DNA from 3 places in the Exiguobacterium sp. HSB13 genome. Region 2 is predicted to be linked to each of the others. Evidence: predicted binding sites of a transcription regulator. Region 2 holds the regulator's gene; each other region holds the start of a gene.
What was found. The regulator Rex, encoded in region 2, represses fermentation and respiration genes when NADH is low (regulators of the CRP and FNR family bind a similar motif). The targets are predictions, from matches to a motif close to TTGTGAAATATTTCACAA.

Region 1 (4,252 bases), 2.0 Mb from region 2:
CCATATCAACACGTGACGAATCCGAAAAAGAACGGATGAACAGTTGCAATTCCTTTCCTTTCTTGGTACGATACTTGAGTATGCTTAACCTTATGTAAAGCAAAATCACTTGATACATCGAGAGCTAGATAGGAGGGAATCCCATGCGCGTTAAAATCACATTAGCTTGCACTGAAACTGGTGACCGTACTTATATCACTAAAAAGAACAAGCGTAACAACCCAGAGCGTCTTGAGTTGAAGAAATACAACCCACGTCTCCGTAAGCACACACTTCACCGTGAAGTGAAATAATTGAGATGGAAGCCGTCACTTCGTGTGATGGCTTTTTTTGTGGAAAGGAAGACAGTCATGAACAAACAAGAAGTACGCCGTCTGATTAAAGAACGACTAGATGTGATGGAGAACCGTGCGGAGAAGGAACGGTTGATTCACGAACATGTTTTGTTGTTACCTGAGTGGCAACAAGCGACTTGTGTCGCGATCACATTAGCTTTTCGAAATGAATGTGATACAAGGATGCTGATTGAACAAGCGTGGCAAGAGGGTAAGACGGTATTGATACCAAAAGTAGTCGGAGACAAGATGGTCTTTTATGTACATGGACCAGAAGACCAACTGCAAGCAAATCAGATGGGAATTGCAGAACCGACCGCCTCAGCACGTCGCGCTTCACTTGATCAAGCAGAGCTTTGCCTCGTTCCGGGTCGCGCCTATCGACGGGACGGATATCGTTTAGGATGGGGAGGAGGCTATTACGATCGTGCACTCGTGCCATATACAGGATGTAAAGTATCGATTGCCTTTTCTGAACAACTTCTTCCGGATTTCGAAGTGGAAGCCTTTGATATTCCAGTGGACCTGATCGTCACTGACTTAGAGGTCATCCGATGTTGAGCGCCACCATTTTGTTTTGTCTATTGCTTGCTTGGACCGGACGATCTTTTCGTTTATTGACGACGAGTGGTGCGATCATGACTCTGCTCGTCGGTAGTGGTGTCTCATTCGGATTCGGTTGGCAAGGATTAGTAGTACTTTTGCTTTTCTTTGGTAGCTCGAGCTTGTTATCGAAGGTCGGACGATCCAGAAAACAATCGGTCGACTCCATCGTTGAGAAAGACGGGGCGCGTGACGGATGGCAAGTCCTTGCGAATGGAGGGGTAGCGTTCGTTGCTGCCTTAGCGTATGCCATGACGATGGATTTTGCGTATCTCTTGTTATTTCTATTCGTCATCGCAGCATCAAATGCGGATACGTGGGCATCCGAAATCGGACCGCTCTCAAGACGTGATCCGTGGTCTCTCAAAACGTTACGACGGGTACCAGCAGGAACGAGTGGAGCGATGTCGCTAATTGGAACGATCGGTACAATTGCAGGAGCTGCGTTCATCGCGATAGCAGCCCATTGGATATTTTCTCTTTCTTTAAAACACGTCTTACTCGTAACAAGCATCGGTGTACTCGGGAGCCTACTGGATACACTATTTGGAGCAGTGGGACAACGCGTTTATCGATGTACGGTTTGTGGGGAATACACCGAAAAGCGAGAGCACCATGGTCAACCGACAGCTTACGTTTCAGGTATTCGATTTTTAGGGAACGATGCTGTCAATGTCTTAACAAGTGGTTTGGCAAGTGGAATCGGGTTTATCATCATTCGATTCTGGTAACTGGAAAGTATGTGAGTGTGTAATTCCTTATGTTAGGATATCAATGACACAAAATGGACAAATGTGATTAATTTCACATGTTACAAAGAATGTGAAAGATGTTACAATTTACTTGTGAGATAGTTAACAAACTCTTAGGACGAATGAAAGGGTGGACATAACGATATGGAATTACATGCGAAAGTGACACGGGTAGCCCTTATTGGAGCTGGTGCAGTTGGTTCAAGCTTTGCCTATCAGATGTCAACAGCTGGACTTTGTGAAGAACTTGTCATCATTGATGTCAACAAAGCCAAAGCAGAGGGCGAGGCAATGGACTTAAACCACGGAACACCATTTAGCTCTTCACCGATGCGAATATGGGCTGGAGACTACGCGGACTGCCGTGAAGCGGAAGTCGTCGTCATTACGGCAGGCGCTCCACAAAAACCAGGTGAGACAAGACTCGATCTCGTTGCAAAGAATGCGTTGATCATGAAAGAAATGATTCGTCAAATCATGGATTCCGGTTTTGATGGGATCATCGTCGTGGCATCTAATCCGGTTGACATCATGGCGCATCTTGCCTGGAAATATTCTGGTCTTCCGAAATCCCGCGTATTTGGATCAGGAACGGTGCTTGATACAGCGCGTCTGCGTCAAATGCTCGGAGAATACTTTCACATTGATTCCCGAAATGCCCATGCCTATATTCTTGGCGAACATGGTGATACGGAATTCGCTGCCTGGAGCAACAGCCGCATTTATGGAAAAACGATTGATGAACTACTTGCTGAAGACGATCGCTATTCTCAAGCAGATCTCGATCAAATCTACATCAACGTCCGAGATGCTGCTTATCATATCATCGAGCGCAAAGGGGCGACCTACTATGCGATTGGGCTTGGGCTTGTTCGGATCGTTCGTGCCATCCTCGGAAATGAGAACTGTCTGTTGACGGTCGGTGCGCATGTCGATGGGCAGTACGGAATTTCTGGTATCCACATTGGAGTTCCCGCCATCATTAATCGTCAAGGTGTGCGTGAAATCATTGAAGTCTCATTGACGGAAGAAGAGTTGAAGAAATTCCATCATTCTGCTGATGTGTTGCGTCAGACGCTTGAACCCGTCTTGCAAGGCTGATGGTACGAATCGTGATGAAAACCTTATAAAAAGAAAACTAAAAAAACTCAAGTGGCGGTCCTGTATCACAGTGTCCACCCTTGAGTTTTTTGATGAAAAGAAAAGGTGAAGCATGAATCACTACTGTTTTTAAGTGAAGTAAAAAGAGAAAAAATCTAGGTTTTATTTTACTAGAAAAAGGTTAATTAAGAGATAGAAGCGTTTTTACGTCATTTTATTGTACGTCATGAAACCCAAAAAAGGAGAGAACCGACAGTCATGTATACTTTTCGAAAATTAACTAAAGAGGATGCAGAACAATACTGGAATCTACGCCTTGAGGGATTAAAAAATCATCCAGATGCGTTCGGTCATTCGTTTGACGATGAACAGCAAACCCCGCTCCGTGAAGTACGAGAAGGTCTTGAAGGAGAACCCGACTCCGATGAGGTTTGGCTCGGTATGTTCGACGGTGATACATTGTTTGGGTTTGGTCAGGTCAAACCATATGAACTTTCACGCGAATCGCATAAAGCGATGATTTCGGCAGTGTATGTTTCACCTGAATATCGTGGAGGCACCGGACGTGCCTTAATGGAAGCTTTGATTGATGAGGCGAAAAAATTGCCAGATGTCGAGCAAGTCATCCTCGCCGTGTTATCGGGAAATGAAGCAGCGCAAAGTCTCTATGAGTCGCTCGGTTTTGAGGTTTATGCGGAAGATCCAGACTCTGTAAAATTAGAAGACGGCACATACCGTGATGATATTTGGATGAAAAAGTACGTCTAAGTTCTTCAGATGGTGTGGAAAGAAGCTGTAGCAAAAAAAGTGCTACAGCTTTTTCGCATGGTATCCGTAGGATATCAGTATCAGCAAAGAATGAATATTTGTTATCATGAGAACAAAGCGGATGTCACGTCGTAATCCGATTGAAAGGGAGCGAATGAACATGAAAGAGGTCATACGTACGATTGAAGAGCTTGTCTCGATTCCGAGTCCAACAGGTTCGACAAAAGAAGCTATTACATATGTAGAAAAACGATTGGTAGCAGAAGGAATCACGTATCGAAAGCTTGAGAAAGGAGCGATTTTAGCGACACTACCTGGTGCTTCAACGCGTACGCGGTTACTGACGGCACACGTCGATACGCTAGGAGCGATGGTGAAAGAAATTTTACCAACAGGACGACTTCGTTTATCACAACTAGGGGGATATGCTTGGACAGCGATCGAAGGTGAGAACTGTCTCATTCACAAGATGGACGGTCAAACGATTTCAGGTACAATCGTGTTCCATCATTCGAGTGTTCATACGTCGCGCGAGACGAACAAAACGGAACGATCTGCTGATAATATCGAAGTACGACTCGATATCCGTTCGACGACAGCAGAAGAGACGCGCGTTGCGGGGATTGAAGTAGGAGACATCGTAACGTTTGATCCGCGATTCCTCTATACGGAAACAGGATTCGTGAAGTCGCG
Region 2 (4,252 bases):
ACATCGGTACGAAATAAAGAATGCCGGATAGCAGTCCTTGAATCAAGTTGATGAAAAAGCTTTTCGTCCGCATCAGTGTTGGTTCTCCCATCGTTCCATCAATTCGAGTAGATCAACATCAATTTGATCACGTTCTGCTGAAAGAGCCGTTGCTTTCGGAATATCATTGAAGACTTCTGGTTCACAGAGTAATTGTTCAATTTCCGCCGAACGCTGTTCGAGCCGTTCGATATCTTGTTCAAGCTGTTCGATTTGCTGACGGCGCTTGCGTTCTTCTTTCTGTGCTTCTTTATCGATCGTCTTCGACGCCGTGACCTTTGCGGCTTTTGCTTCCTCCGCTTCAAGACGAGCAATCTCTTCTTGCTCCGCCTTCTTCTCCGTGTAGTACGAATAATCACCGAGGTATTCCGTCACACCCGCTTCACTCATCTCAATGACGCGTGTCGCGATCCGGTCTATGAAGTAACGGTCGTGAGAGACGAATAACAGCGTTCCTTCGTAGTCGACGAGGGCGTTTTCAAGGACCATCTTCGAATCCAAATCCAAGTGGTTCGTCGGCTCATCGAGGACGAGGACGTTCGTCTTCCGTAGTTTCAGTTTTGCGAGTGCGAGACGTCCGCGTTCGCCACCGGATAACTCATGGACAATTTTGAAGACATCGTCGCCGCTAAACAAGAATTGTCCGAGGACAGAACGGACTTCTTGTTCACGCATCAATGGCCATTCGTTCCAAATCTCATCGATGACACGGTTCCGGTCATTGAGTTCCGCCTGCTCTTGATCGTAATATCCGATCGAGACGCCGGTTCCGAATCGGAAATCACCGAATAGGGGGCGTAAGCGACCGACGAGAACTTTCAAGAGCGTCGACTTTCCGATTCCGTTTGGTCCGACGAGTGCCAGTGATTCACCGCGTTGCAAGCGGAACGTGATGTCTTTTGAGACAGCTTCTTCGTAACCAATCGCCAGTTGATTGACTTGAAGAACATCGTTCCCGCTCTGTTTTTCAATCGGGAAGGACAGGACCGTGCTACGTTCATCCCCATCTGGTCGGTCGAGTCGGTCGACCTTCTCGAGCCGTTTCCGGACACTTTGGGCACGTTTTGTCGTCGTCGCCCGGGCGATGTTGCGTTGAATGAAGTCCTGCATCTTCGCGATTTCTTCTTGTTGCTGTTCGAACTGTTTCATTTCTTGATCGTACAAGGCCGCTTTTTGTTCCAAGTACTTCGTGTAGTTCCCGGTGAACTTACGACAGACATTGCGCGACAGCTCATAGACGACATTGACGACTTGGTCGAGGAAGTACCGGTCGTGTGAGACGATCAGGACGGCGCCACGATAACCGCCGAGGTAACTTTCGAGCCAAGCGAGTGTATCGATATCAAGGTGGTTGGTCGGCTCATCAAGAATGAGGAGCTCTGGTGCTTGCAGAAGCATCTTCGCTAAGGCGAGTCGTGTCCGTTGACCACCGGATAATGTCTGAATCCGGCGCGAGTAATCATCCGGATAAAAGCGCATGCCGTGCAGGACGGAGCGGATATTCGCTTCGAACTGATAACCACCGGCTTCTGAGAAGTCGTGTTGTGCTTGATCGTATGTCTTCAAGAGACGATCGTAAGCGACCGGGTCGTTCAAGATATGCTCCATGCCCATTTCGATTTCCATCCGGCGCAGTGTCCGTTCTTGTTCCTGTAGATGTTCAAAGACGGTCAGCATCTCGTTCCAGATCGTCTCATTCGATTCGAGACCACTGTCTTGTGCAAGATAACCGATTTTGACATCCTTGCCTTTCATGATGTCGCCCGAGTCATGACTGAGTTCACCAGCGATGATTTTGAGCAAGGTCGATTTACCGGCACCGTTTCGTCCGACGAGCGCAATCCGATCCCGCTCTTGTACTTCCAGTTTGATATTTTCTAAAATCGGCTCGACGCCGAATGATTTCGAGAGTTGATTGACTTGTAAGAGTATCATTTCCATCCATCCTTCCACCCTTTAGTCTATCACGAACAAAAGCGCGAGGTCCTGCGGAATATATTATTTGTGACTCTATGTGAAGTGGTTTACAATCAAGGAGAGTAGAAAGCTTTTTGCAAAGATTTGGGTGCCACGATGGATGTGGCCGAAGGGGGAACTGCAGGATGAATGGACCAGACACAAAAATTCCACAAGCGACAGCAAAACGGTTGCCGCTATATTATCGCTTCATCCAAAGTTTATACAATTCAGGCAAGCTCCGCGTCTCTTCTGCTGAGTTAAGCGAGGCGGTGAAGGTTGATTCAGCAACGATTCGTCGCGATTTTTCCTACTTTGGGGCATTAGGGAAGAAGGGGTATGGATATAACGTTCAACATCTCTTAACGTTTTTCCGCAAAACCTTGAATCAAGATGAGGTGACGAATGTTGCCTTAATCGGGGTCGGTCATCTCGGAACAGCGTTTGCAAATTATAACTTTTTAAAGAATAATAGTACTCGGATAGTCGTTGCGTTTGATGCGGACGAAGAGAAGGTCGGAACAACGACGCATGACGTTCCAATCTATCATGTTTCGGACATGAAAGAACAAATCGAAGCGAATCAGGTCGATGTTGCCATCTTGACGGTTCCATCGCAGTTCGCACAGTCAGTAGCGGATGAGTTAGTCGAGTATGGTGTGACAGGCATCCTGAACTTTACGCCAGCGCGGTTGAACGTGCCAGCGAGCGTCCGGGTCCATCACATCGATTTATCGATCGAGTTGCAGTCGTTAGTTTATTTCATGAAGCATTATTCGCAATCAGCTGAAGGAGTGAAATCATAATGGAAAACCTTATCCCGCTCACACTAGGTATCGGACCAGCGAGCATTGGATTAATCGCGGTCGTCGCGTTGATCATCTTCGGACCGAAGAAGTTACCAGAATTCGGACGCGCTGCGGGTCAGACATTGAAAGAGTTCAAGAATGCCACGAACGGCATCATGGACGACGATAAAAAGGACGAACCGAAAGAGAAGTGATTGAATCATGACGGTTGATCAAGAGCAAAGCATGACGTCGCACCTTGACGAACTGCGCAAGCGGATCGTCTGGTCGCTTATCATCGTCGTCGTCCTGTTCGCTGTCGCATTTCCGCTCGTCCGACCGCTCGTTCGCTTCTTGCAAGCGGACTTAAAAGAGCTCGGCATCGGTTTGAATGCCTTCAACGTCGCCGATCCTTTAATGTTGTATTTGAATCTTGCGTTCATCATTGCGCTGATTTTAGCGTCACCGTTCTGGATGTATCAACTCTGGGCATTCGTTCGACCAGGACTTTATGACAAGGAGCAAAAAGCGACATTGACGTATATTCCGGTCATCTTCTTTCTATTTTTGGCTGGCGTAGCCTTCTCGTATTTCTGGTTGCTTCCCTTCTTGCTTGAAGTCTCAACGGATCTCGGGAAAGAGCTCGGAATCGAACAAGTCATTGGAGTCGAGAACTACTTCAGTTTCTTAATCCGCTTGACGATGCCGTTTGGTCTTCTGTTCCAATTGCCGGTCGTGACGATGTTCCTGACACGTCTTGGTCTCGTGACGCCATATTTCATGCGAAAGAATCGGAAATATGCGTACTTTGCGCTGTTCGTCGTTGCGGCATTGATCGCACCGCCGGACGTGACGTCACACTTGATGATCTCGGTTCCATTGTTCGTTCTCTATGAGATCAGTATCTTGATTTCTGCGCGGACGTACAAAAAGGTCTTGATCCTCGAGCAACAGGCAGAGCTTGAACGACAGGCGGATTTGATGCGTGAATTGAATAAATGAATCGTGAATTCCTTCCGACGATTTTTGGAAGGGATTCTTTTTTGTGAAAGCGTTCTTTTTATATTGATAAAGCAGTTAGTGATGCGTATACTAAAGATAATTCATGGGGGCTTAGCTCAGCTGGGAGAGCGTTTGGCTGGCAGCCAAAAGGTCGTCGGTTCGATCCCGATAGTCTCCACCAATACCAAATATCCAACTCCTCGAGGCGTCGAGGAGTTTTTATTTTACTCCCAGTTAAATTCCTTAAAAATATAAAATGTCATGAAAAACAAATAAATTAAAAAAATAGACAGATATAAATTGTTTATTTCCATTAAATTCATTAAACTAAATATACAGAATTTTCGTTTAACTGTTTTATCAGTAGTACTACTATGGTTTTACAGAAAAGGGGAAAACGAACGCATGAAGAAGAAGATTGCACTTATGGCAGCCGTCTTAATGACGTCTTCCAATCTAGTCAGTGC
Region 3 (4,252 bases), on a different contig from region 2:
CGGATTTTCTCCATGAACAGCGTCACGAGATCAACTGCCATCTGATCGACCCGTTCATCGTTATTCCCGAACTTCGGAAACTCGCCTTCGATCTTGAAATCAACTGCAATCCCATCCGCATCTCGGATCGGACGGACTGTTGCGTAACGGATGGCGGATAGACTGTCAGCGACGACCGATAAACCAGCGATACCGCATGCCATCGTCCGTAAGATTTCCGGATCGTGTAACGCCATCTCAATCCGTTCGTAACTGTATTTATCATGCATGTAATGGATGACATTCAGTGTGTTAACGTACAGTTCTGCGAGCCAATCGAGTTGACGATCATAAGCCGCCATGACGGTTTCGTAATCGAGTACTTCATCAAGCATCAATGGACTTGCGGGGGCGACTTGAATTTTGAGCTTCTCGTCCATTCCGCCATTGATTGTATAGAGTAATGCTTTTGCCAGGTTTGCTCGCGCACCGAAGAACTGCATCTGTTTCCCAATTCGCATGGCGGAGACACAGCAAGCGATACCGTAATCATCCCCATAAACCGGCAACATCAAATCATCGTTTTCATACTGAATCGAGCTCGATACGATCGACATCTTCGCACAGAATTCCTTGAATCCGCGTGGAAGCTGAGTAGACCAGAGGACGGTTAGATTCGGTTCCGGTGCCGGACCGAGTGTCGAGAGTGTGTGTAAGAAGCGGAATGAACTTTTCGTGACGTTTGATCGCCCATCTTCACTCATTCCACCAATGGATTCCGTTACCCACGTCGGGTCACCCGAGAAGAGATCATTATAGTCCGGTGTCCGTAAGAATTTGACGATCCGAAGCTTCATGACGAAATGATCGACGAGCTCTTGTGCAGTCTCTTCGGTCAAGCGCCCAGTCGCAAGATCACGTTCGACATAAATATCAAGGAACGTCGAGACTCGACCGAGTGACATGGCTGCCCCGTTTTGCTCCTTGATGGCAGCAAGATAAGCAAGATAGACCCACTGGAATGCTTCTTGTGCTGTTTCTGCAGGGCGAGAGAGGTCAAAACCATAACGAGTTCCAAGCTCGGTCAATTCCGTTAATGCGCGCAACTGTTCATTCATCTCTTCGCGATCACGAATCATTGATTCAGAGAGGAAACCGCCACGCGCCTTTAAATCTCGCTTACGTTCTTCAATCAAGCGTGCCGTTCCGTACAAAGCAACACGACGATAGTCACCAATGATCCGTCCGCGACCATAAGCATCAGGTAATCCTGTGATGATACCGGCTTTACGTGCGGCGCGCATCTCAGGGGTATAGGCATCGAAAACCCCTTGGTTATGTGTCTTCCGGTACTCGCTGAAGGTTTTCGTGACGGTCTCGTCTGCTTCAAAGCCATACGCAGCTAGGGCATCATTCACCATCCGAATCCCACCGTTTGGATGAATCGAACGTTTAAACGGTTCGTCTGTCTGTAAACCTACGATTTTTTCAAGTGAGCGATTCAGATATCCTGCATCATGCGATAGGATCGTTGATGGCGTTTTAGCATCGACGGCAAACACACCACCACGTTGTCGTTCTTCATTCGTCAGCTGTAGAATTTGTTGCCAGAGCCGTTCTGTTGCTTGCGTTGGACCGACTAAAAAGTGATCATCTCCTGTATATTCTGTGCGGTTGAGTCGGATGAAGTCTGCGACATCGATCGTCTTTACCCATTCACCAGACGTAAAGTTCGTCCAAGCACTCGTTTTTTCTAATAACATGGATACCACTCCTTTAATATTGAGCTAATCATCAGTTCCTTATGTGAATAGTGTAACAAAAGGAAGGGCTGATTCCCTTTACGTTCATGTGAATGTTTTAACAAGTGAACAAACGTTGATATGACGGGCTTTCTTTATTTCTGTATCTATATGAAAATAGTTCAAAAAAAACAGTTTGGTGTTGCTAATTCAAGGTTTTTTGGAAACTGTATGAGTTAATTTAAAAAAGATCCACTAGAACAGTTGAAACTGTGAGGAATGTCACGCTACGGTGCCTTGTATTTTTAAGACGTATCGTTGACAATGAAAAAGGGAATATAGAACGTGGAGGTGTGCCAAATGGAGTATGTATCATTAACACAACAAGGAGAGTATCAGTCGGGAGACTGGGTCTCGCTGAAAATCGGATCGGACGGTTCGACGCGAACGGGAATGATCACGGAATTCGAAGATGATGGATTCTGGATTCGGTTTGAAGACGATTTTGATTATGAAGACTTTATCGGCTATGATGAATCGTATTGGATTGCGCTTGTTCGCCGTCCCGTCGACGTAAAAGCGACGTATGCGAGTCTTTCGGAGTATCCGGCACTCGCTGCAGAATTACAGGATCGTGTCATCCAAGGATTCGAGATTCTAGAAGAAGAAGCCGGTGAAGGCGAGATCCGATTCCACATTCGATTGCTCGATGCAGGAAATGAATATACACAGACATTACGGGGTTACCGTGATGCATCAGGAGATCATGTCGAATACGTAACGGCATGATGGAATTAAGAGAGTAGGAGAAATCGTTATGAACTTTACAAAACCATTTTTACAGGAAGCATGGGAACGGGCACGTTTTACGGAGTTGATGCCTGTTCAAGAACAAGCGATCCCATTGTTGCGCGAAGGAAAAGATGTCCTTGCTGAAGCGCCTACAGGTACAGGGAAGACGCTTGCCTATGTCATTCCAGCTTTAGAAAAGATTGAAGTAGAAGAACCACACGTGCAAGTCGTGATCACGGCACCAACACGGGAACTCGTCATGCAAATTCATCAAGTCATTCAATTGTTTGCTCAAGGAAGTGGGATCAAATCCGGTGCATTCATTGGTGGAGTTGAATTAAAACGACAATATGAACGATTGAAGAAAAAACCGCAAATCATCGTTGGTACACCTGGACGCCTTGTTGAGTTGATTGATTCGAAGAAGTTGAAAATGCATAAGGTGAAATTGATCGTCTTAGATGAAGCGGATCAAATCTATGAGAGTGGCATGAGTGACTCGGCGACGCGAATCGCAAACAGTGCATTACGCGATCGACAGCTAGCATTCGTATCAGCGACATTGCCGGAACGGACAGCGGAATGGGGACGGACGCTTGCGAATGATCCTGAGACGATTCGTGTTGAGCGTGCCGTTAGCACACAAGTGACATTCGGTTATTTGGAAACTTCACGTCGTCAGAAACCGGAACTGTTACGTCGTCTTGCGAACATGCAAGGTTCGAAAGTGCTGACATTCATCAACAACCGCTCTTTCCTTGGTCCATTGAATGGAGAGTTGAGTAAATTCTCATTGAAATACCGGATTTTAGACGCTGAAAAAGGAAAGCGAGAGCGGATGGAGACGTTACGTTCTTACAAAAAAGGAGAATTCCCATTACTCGTCACGACAGGTCTTGCGGCGCGTGGTTTAGATATCGAAGCGGTCACACACGTCGTCCATTACGATTTACCGGAGTCGCTTGACGACTTTGTACACCGTTCAGGTCGGACGGGACGTGGTAATGCAAACGGTATGGTACTCGCTCTTGTAACGGATCAAGACCTAAAACACTTAAAAACACTTGCGAAGCAAATGGGCGTCGAGATGGAGCCAATGGAAATTTACCGCGGAGAAGTCATTCCGAAACGTGAATTTACAGCTCCTCAGACGATTAAGCGACCGGCTACTCCACACCGGAAAGGGCGATCGAAATGAAGAACGATCGAAAAGTAATTCCATTTCCGACAACGGTTTCTGAAGCGGAAATGAATGCAGCCTTGAAAAAAATGTATCAAGAAGCAGCGACATCACGCAGTACGGACTGGGTCGCTTTCATTGAAGAAATCGCGACGGAAGGACGTTGGTATTTAAAAGATGCTGAATTGTTCCGGGACTTGTTCGTTGACTGGGCAATCTTCTATGAAACGGATGATCAAGGAAAAACACCGCACGGTCGTTTTCTCGAGCAGGTGAAAGAAGAGCTATCACCTAGTCTTTATCGCGCCTTACGTGGGTTGGCGGACCCGATGCCTTCGCTGTTTCAAGTCGAGGCAGATGGTGTCGTTGATTTAATGTCGAAACAGACGTATCAAACCGATCTCTCTGAGATCGAAGTTGAACCGGGTGATCTGTTGGTTGGAAAACTACTTTATATTTCTGGAAAGTGGCGCTTTGCGATTGCCTACATGAAGGTAGCGCGCGCATTAGTACCAGAAGTCCTTGCTTTGTTGACGGACTTCGTCAATGAAGTGGGAGA

Region 1: ACZGCQ_RS01105 (L-lactate dehydrogenase) is a predicted target of Rex. The motif match lies at 1,731-1,748, and genes of this name have one in related genera.
Region 3: pflB (formate C-acetyltransferase) is a predicted target of Rex. The motif match lies at 1,829-1,846, and genes of this name have one in related genera.

What each region holds. Positions count from the first base shown of each region.
Region 1 covers NZ_JBUZOM010000001.1:215,594-219,845, forward strand. Annotated here, with positions in the region: gene ACZGCQ_RS01085 (1,4-alpha-glucan branching protein domain-containing protein) at 1-39, shown strand, start outside; gene rpmG (50S ribosomal protein L33) at 144-293, shown strand; gene ACZGCQ_RS01095 (5-formyltetrahydrofolate cyclo-ligase) at 351-896, shown strand; gene ACZGCQ_RS01100 (DUF92 domain-containing protein) at 890-1,669, shown strand; gene ACZGCQ_RS01105 (L-lactate dehydrogenase) at 1,835-2,791, shown strand; gene ACZGCQ_RS01110 (N-acetyltransferase family protein) at 3,050-3,559, shown strand; gene ACZGCQ_RS01115 (M42 family metallopeptidase) at 3,720-4,252, shown strand, end outside.
Region 2 covers NZ_JBUZOM010000001.1:2,239,860-2,244,111, reverse strand. Annotated here, with positions in the region: gene ACZGCQ_RS11695 (hypothetical protein) at 1-91, opposite strand, end outside; gene ACZGCQ_RS11690 (ATP-binding cassette domain-containing protein) at 73-1,974, opposite strand; gene ACZGCQ_RS11685 (redox-sensing transcriptional repressor Rex) at 2,142-2,801, shown strand; gene ACZGCQ_RS11680 (twin-arginine translocase TatA/TatE family subunit) at 2,801-2,998, shown strand; gene tatC (twin-arginine translocase subunit TatC) at 3,006-3,785, shown strand; tRNA gene ACZGCQ_RS11670 (tRNA-Ala) at 3,891-3,966, shown strand; gene ACZGCQ_RS11665 (S8 family serine peptidase) at 4,191-4,252, shown strand, end outside.
Region 3 covers NZ_JBUZOM010000004.1:166,179-170,430, forward strand. Annotated here, with positions in the region: gene pflB (formate C-acetyltransferase) at 1-1,742, opposite strand, end outside; gene ACZGCQ_RS15680 (hypothetical protein) at 2,082-2,510, shown strand; gene ACZGCQ_RS15685 (DEAD/DEAH box helicase) at 2,539-3,711, shown strand; gene ACZGCQ_RS15690 (hypothetical protein) at 3,708-4,252, shown strand, end outside.